DNA from 2 places in the Streptomyces sp. NPDC002573 genome. Region 2 is predicted to be linked to the other one. Evidence: riboswitches for the same ligand, from Rfam matches in the RefSeq annotation. Region 2 holds a riboswitch; the other holds the start of a gene.
What was found. Region 2 has a riboswitch for S-adenosylmethionine ahead of ACFYX0_RS03450 (aminotransferase class V-fold PLP-dependent enzyme). Riboswitches for the same ligand answer to the same signal wherever they lie in the genome.
Positions count from the first base shown of each region.

Region 1 (3,199 bases), on a different contig from region 2:
TCAGATGCTCCGCAAACGGGGACAGGGGATCGCAGGTTCACAACCTGTCGTCCCGATGATGTCCCGACGGTGCGAGGAGTCTTCGCGGGCGAGAGTCTGCGGGCCCTCTCGTCTGGGCCTTCTGCGGTGAGCACGCAGCCCGTCGGCACGTCACCCACGCCGACTCGACACCGTCGCCGCGTCCCGACGGTTGCAGTGGGAAACGTGTGGTGACCGTGTCGAGGCGGGCCGCCGTCCCATCGGGGCGTCCGCGATGCGGGACGGCCCTCTTGACGCCGATGCCGGTCGGATCGACACTCACTGAGGGAATCCTAGTGAATAGGTAGGGAAAACATGAGGCGCCTGGAGCCGGTCACCGCACGCGTGAGCCGTTCGCCTCTTCTGACCTCCCGCCGTCACATCGATCTGCTGCGCGTCTGCAGCGCTATCAACCCCCAGGACTGAGCCGCGCCCATCCCGCACCGGAGACGCCCTCGGGCGTCGTGCCGTCCGGTGCGTACGGGAGAGCTCCGCTCCCTCACCCGACGTCGCTTCCGCCGCGCGTACGCCCGCGCCCGCTCCCGGGGAGAGTCATGACTGTCACACCGCTGGCCGCCCACGCCGCCGACCGACCCGCGCCCGCCTTCCGGGGCCGGATCGGCCGGGACGCGCGCAGCGGCCACTACGCCGTTCCGGGCCGCTACCGCCTCCATCTGTCGACCGCCTGTCCCGGCGGCCTGCGCATCGCCGTCACCCACAGCCTGCTCGGCCTGGACACCGTCTGTCCGGCCACCTACCTGCCCGCGCTCCCCGACTGCCCCGAGGGCGGCCACTCCGTCCTGCGTCCGTTGTACGAGGCCAGCGCCCACCGGTACCCCGGTCCGGCCGTCGCGCCGGTGCTCAGCGACGACTGGTCCGGGCGGATCGTCAGCACCCATGCCCCTGACATCATGCGCGACCTCGGCCGCCGGTTTGGCGGTGACCGTCTCTCGCTCTACCCGTGCGGCGCGGAGTCGGAGATCGAGGCGGTCGAGCGGATGTGCGCTCAGGGCATCGAACAGGCCGCGCAGCGCGCCGGATCGGCCGGTGGCGAGCCGTTGGAACGTGACACGGCACTTGGCATGCTGCTCGAAACGCTTGGGGCCCTGGAACGCTGGCTCGAAGGACGCACGTACCTGATCCGCGACGAAATCACCGCCGCCGACGTCGAGTTGTGGGTCGCCCTGGTCCAGCTCGACACCGTCCACCGCAACCACCTCGACGCCTCAGCCGTCCAACGCATTGCCGACCACCCGACCCTGTGGGCCTACGCCCGCCGGCTCGCCGCCCACCCTGCCTTCGGCGGCCACCTCGACCTCGACGGCATCGAACGCCGCCACCACGCCCGCTGCCAGGGCCTGGAGGCCGCCGGAGCAGCCGTCCAGATCCTGGACTGGGCGGCCCACACCACCCGTTAGCCGTTCCACCTGGTGGACCGGCGTTGACATTCGTTCGGGCAGTTGTCTTAACTACGGCCCAGAACGGTCATGAGTGTCAGCGACAAGCCCTGGCTTGCTGACCGGCAACCCTCGCGCCGCGGTGGGGTGCCCCAGGTGACGACCGGACCGAAGATGTTTCGGTAAGCGCGAGGCCCACCGGGCCGGAACAGTGATGGTGACGCCATGTACGCAGCTCCCAGGACGGCCACGCGCCGCTCCCAGGGCTGCGTACAGCCGTACCCGAACCGTCTCGTCGCCGATCGCGCCGTCGATCTGCTCCGCGTGAACAGCGCACTGTGTACCGCACCGGGCTGTGCCCGCTGTCGGGGCTGACACCTCCCCGCAGCCCCCGCACTCCCTGACGAACACCGCCCGTGCGGTGTGCCGTTGTCCTCCCCGCCCCCGGTACCTCACCGTCGTGTGCGCTTCCGCATGCCGCCGTGCTTCCGGGGTGTTCCCACCCAGCCGGAGCCCACCATGAGTGAACCCCCTGGCGCCACCGTCACCCTCCCCGAGGCGCCGACCGCCGACGAACCATCGAAAGCCCTCACTGCCCAGCGAGTTCTGCCGCTGCGGCGCCCCGGACGCTGGATCGCCACCGCGGTCGTCCTCGTCCTGGTCGCCCAGTTCGTGCACGGACTGGTCTCCAACCCCTTCTACCAGTGGGACCGCTGGGGCTACTGGTTCCTGCGCCCCACCATCCTCGACGGCCTGCTGATCACCCTCGAAGTCACCGCCTACAGCGCGGTGCTCGGCCTGATCAGCGGCATCGTGCTCGCCCTGGCCCGGCTGTCGAGGAGCCCCGTGCTGCGCGCGGTCAGCTGGACCTACGTCTGGGCGCTGCGCTCCATCCCGCTCATCGTGGTACTGATCTTCCTCTACAACTTCAGTGCCCTGTACAAGACGTTGAGCGTCGGCATTCCCTTCGGCCCGGCCTTCTTCTCCTTCGACGAGTCGAAGCTCGCCACCGACATGGTCGTCGCCGTGATCGGCCTCAGCCTCAACGAGGCCGCCTACGCGGCCGAGGTCGTACGCGGGGGCATCCTCTCCGTCGACCAGGGCCAACACGAGGCGGCCGCGGCGCTCGGCCTGCCGAAGGGCTACCAGTTCCGGAAGATCGTCTTTCCGCAGGCGCTGCGCTCGATCATCCCGAACTACGTCAACCAGCTCATCGGCCTGATCAAGGGCACCTCGCTGGTCTTCTACGTCTCTCTGCTCGACCTGTTCGGCTCGGCGCAGACCATGGGTTCCACCTACCCCGGCGACATCGTGCCGCTGCTGCTGGTCGTCACCGTCTGGTACCTGATCCTGACCAGCGTCGTCTCCGTCGTCCAGTTCTACGTCGAGCGGTACTACGCCCGCGGTGCCATTCGCAGCCTGCCGCCGACACCGCTGCAGAAGCTCCGCACCGGGCTCACCGACCTGCGGGCCCGCATCCGCCGGGAGGCCGCCGTATGACCGCCGACACCATCGAGGCCCTGGCGGACGTCGAGGCCGCCACCGTCGAGGTCCACGACGTGCACAAGTGGTACGGCACCCATCGGGTGCTGGACGGCGTCGACCTGACCGTCCGCCCCGGCGAGGTCACCGTGATCCTCGGCCCCTCGGGCTCCGGCAAGTCCACCCTGCTGCGGGTCATCAACCATCTGGAGAAGCCCGAGATCGGCCACGTCAGCATCAATGGCGAGCTGATCGGTGTGAAGCGACAGGGCGAGAGGCTCAAGGAGCTGAGCGAGCGCGCC
Region 1 is NZ_JBIARC010000055.1:15,079-18,277, forward strand. It holds gene ACFYX0_RS35435 (putative leader peptide) at 334-444, shown strand; gene ACFYX0_RS35440 (glutathione S-transferase C-terminal domain-containing protein) at 573-1,436, shown strand; SAM riboswitch class IV at 1,502-1,610, shown strand; gene ACFYX0_RS35445 (amino acid ABC transporter permease) at 1,935-2,915, shown strand; gene ACFYX0_RS35450 (amino acid ABC transporter ATP-binding protein) at 2,912-3,199, shown strand, end outside.
Region 1: it holds a riboswitch for S-adenosylmethionine, as region 2 does, so the genes downstream of both, ACFYX0_RS35445 (amino acid ABC transporter permease) here and ACFYX0_RS03450 (aminotransferase class V-fold PLP-dependent enzyme) in region 2, are expected to answer to the same signal.

Region 2 (3,199 bases):
GGGCGATGGACCGGATCATGCGCGGCGAGGCGACGGACGCGCAGATCGCCGCCTTCGTCGTGGCGCTGCGGGCGAAGGGCGAGACGGTCGAGGAGATCACCGGGCTCGTCCGGGCGATGTACGAGCACGCGAACGTGATCGAGGTACCGGGTCCGGCGGTCGACATCGTCGGTACGGGCGGCGACGGCGCGAAGACGGTCAACATCTCCACGATGTCGTCGATCGTGGTGGCCGGCACGGGCACGAAGGTCGTCAAGCACGGCAACCGGGCCGCGTCGTCCGCGTCCGGCTCCTCGGACGTGCTGGAGAAGCTCGGCATCAATCTGGACCTCACCCCGAGGCGGACGGCCGAGGTGGCCGAGGAGGCCGGCATCACCATCTGCTTCGCGGTGAAGTTCCACCCGGCGCTGCGGCATGTGGCCGCGGCGCGCGGCCAGCTCGGGATCCGCACGACGTTCAACGTGCTGGGCCCGCTGACCAACCCGGCGCGGGTGAAGGCCCAGGCCGTGGGGGTCGCCGACCCGCGGATGGCGCCCATCGTGGCGGGAGTCCTCGCCGAGCGCGGGAACTCGTCCCTGGTCTTCCGCGGTGACGACGGACTGGACGAGCTCACGACGACCTCGACGTCCCGGGTCTGGGTCGTCCGCGACGGAAAGGTCGCCGAGGAGACCTTCGATCCCCGGGACGTCGGCCTGGACCTGGTGCCGGTGGAGGCGCTGCGCGGCGCCGACGCCTCCTACAACGCCGACGTGGCGCGGCGTCTGCTGGACGGGGAGACCGGGCCGGTGCGGGAGGCGGTGCTGCTGAACTCGGCGGCGGCGCTGGTGGCCCTGGAGCCCGCCGGGGCGCCCCTGGCCGAGCAGCTGCGGGCCGGGATGGCGAGGGCGGAGGAGTCGATCGACTCGGGCGCCGCGAAGCGGTCCCTGGAGCGTTGGGTGGCCGCGAGCCACCGCTGAGCCCCGGGGCGAAGGGGGAGCGCGGCACGGCCGGGCTCCCCCTTCGCATGCAGTCGCCTGTGCGACGGAGGGGGTATGTCCCGGCATCCGGACAGATGTTGCGGCCGCCCGATCATGTCACGTAGCGTCCTGCCCAGGTCATGAGCGACAGCCACTCGGCCCCGGCCGGCTGTCCGGCAACCCTCCGTCCGTGGCGGGGTGCCCCGGGTGAAGACCAGGTCGTAGGCAGTGAGGTCTACGGCAAGCGCGGACCCCTCACACGCCGGTGAGCGTGGGGCCAGGGGTCCTGGTCGTTCGAGGGAGCCGTTCCGTGAGCAAGCGAATGCGCTAGGGCCGCAGAGCCCCGCCTCCGCATCCCCTTTTCACCTTTTCCCGTGCCGTCGAGGCAGTCGCGCGCCCCTGCGCCCGCCCTCCGGTGCGGTGATCCCTCTGCCTTCACGGGAGTGCACCCATGTCTGTCTCCACCCTTGCCGCCGACCAGTCCGTTTGTGCCCCGCTGCCCGTTCTGGGCAGGGATGTCAGCGTCCCGCTCGTCACGGGCGGCACCGTCACCTACGCCGCGCTCGACTACGCGGCCAGCGCCCCTGCGCTCCAGCGCGTCTGGGACGACGTGGCGGCGTACGCGCCGTACTACGGCAGCGTCCACCGGGGCGCCGGGTATCTGTCGCAGCTGTCCACCGACCTCTTCGAGAACGCTCGGAAGACCGTCGCCGCCTTCCTGGACTGCCGCGGGGAGGACCAGGTGATCTTCACCCGGTCCACCACCGACTCGCTCAACCTCCTCGCCGCCGCCCTGCCGGCCGACTGCCAGGTCTTCGTCTTCGAGACCGAGCACCACGCCTCGCTGCTGCCCTGGCGGGACGCCCGGGTCACCGTCCTCGACGCCCCGCGCACCCCGCAGCAGGCCGTACGGACCCTGGAGCGCGCCCTCGCGGACCGCGACCCCCACGGACCGGCCCTGGTCTGCGTCACCGGTGCCTCCAACGTCACCGGCGAGCTGTGGCCCGTACGCGAGCTGGCGGAGGCCGCCCATGCGCACGGCGCCCGTATCGTCCTGGACGCCGCCCAGCTGGCCCCGCACCACCCCGTGTCGGTCAGGGACCTCGGGGTGGACTGGGTCGCCTTCTCCGGCCACAAGCTCTACGCCCCCTTCGGCTCGGGCGTGCTCGCGGGCCGCGCCGACTGGCTGCGCGCGGCCGAGCCCTACCTCGCGGGCGGCGGAGCCAGCCGCAGGGTCAACCGGCGGACGGACGGGGGAGTGGACGTCGACTGGCACGAGAGCGCCGCGCGGCACGAGGCCGGTTCGCCCAACGTGATCGGCGCCTACTCCATCGCCTCGGCCTGCAAGGCCCTCACCGAGGCGGGCTTCGACACGCTCGTCGCCCGTGAGCAGTTCCTCGTCCGCAGGGTCCGGGACGGACTCGCCGGGATCCCGGAGGTCAAGGTGCTCTCCCTCTTCGGCGACGACGCGCCCCGTGTCGGCGTCCTCTCGTTCGTCGTCGAGGGCTGGAACAGCTCCCACTTCGCCGCCGCGCTCTCCGCCGAGTACGGCATCGGCGTGCGCGACGGCCTGTTCTGCGCCCATCCGCTGGTGCGCACCCTGCTGGGCGGCGACCCGGGGACCCAGGGCGAGTGCGGCGCCCCCGAGGCCGCGCCCGGCGAGCGGTCCCTGAACGCCATCCGCGTCAGCTTCGGCGCGGGCACGCCCGACGAGCATGTGGAGCGGTTCGTCCGGGCGGTCGGGGAACTCGTCCGGGACGGTGCGCGGTGGACGTACCGCACGGAGGACGGACGCTGCGTCCCGGCGGTCTGACGCCGCTGACCGGCCGACGCCCTAGTTGTCGAGCCCGATCGCGAACGCCGCCTCCAGGTCGTGCTGGGAGTACGTGCGGAAGGCGACATGCGTGTCCGTGGCCAGCACGCCCGGGATCTTGCTGATCCGGCCGGGGATGACGTCCGCCAGGTCGTCATGGGCCTGTACCCGGACCATGGCGATGAGGTCGTACGTGCCGGTGACGGAGAAGACCTCGCTGACGGAGTCCAGCGCGGCGATCGACTCGGCGATCTCGGGGATCCGGTCCACGCTGGTCTTGATGAGCACGATCGCAGTGATCACGGCTGGCTGTCTCCCTAGGTGCACGCTCGGACTGTCACTCTAAGACCTGCTCCATCGCACACCAACAGACGTACTCCGGCGGCGCGGGAAGTGCCTGCCGGAGTACGTCCGTGTCCCGTCGCGGCGC
Region 2 is NZ_JBIARC010000002.1:289,005-292,203, reverse strand. It holds gene trpD (anthranilate phosphoribosyltransferase) at 1-956, shown strand, start outside; SAM riboswitch class IV at 1,093-1,209, shown strand; gene ACFYX0_RS03450 (aminotransferase class V-fold PLP-dependent enzyme) at 1,408-2,769, shown strand; gene ACFYX0_RS03445 (Lrp/AsnC ligand binding domain-containing protein) at 2,791-3,072, opposite strand.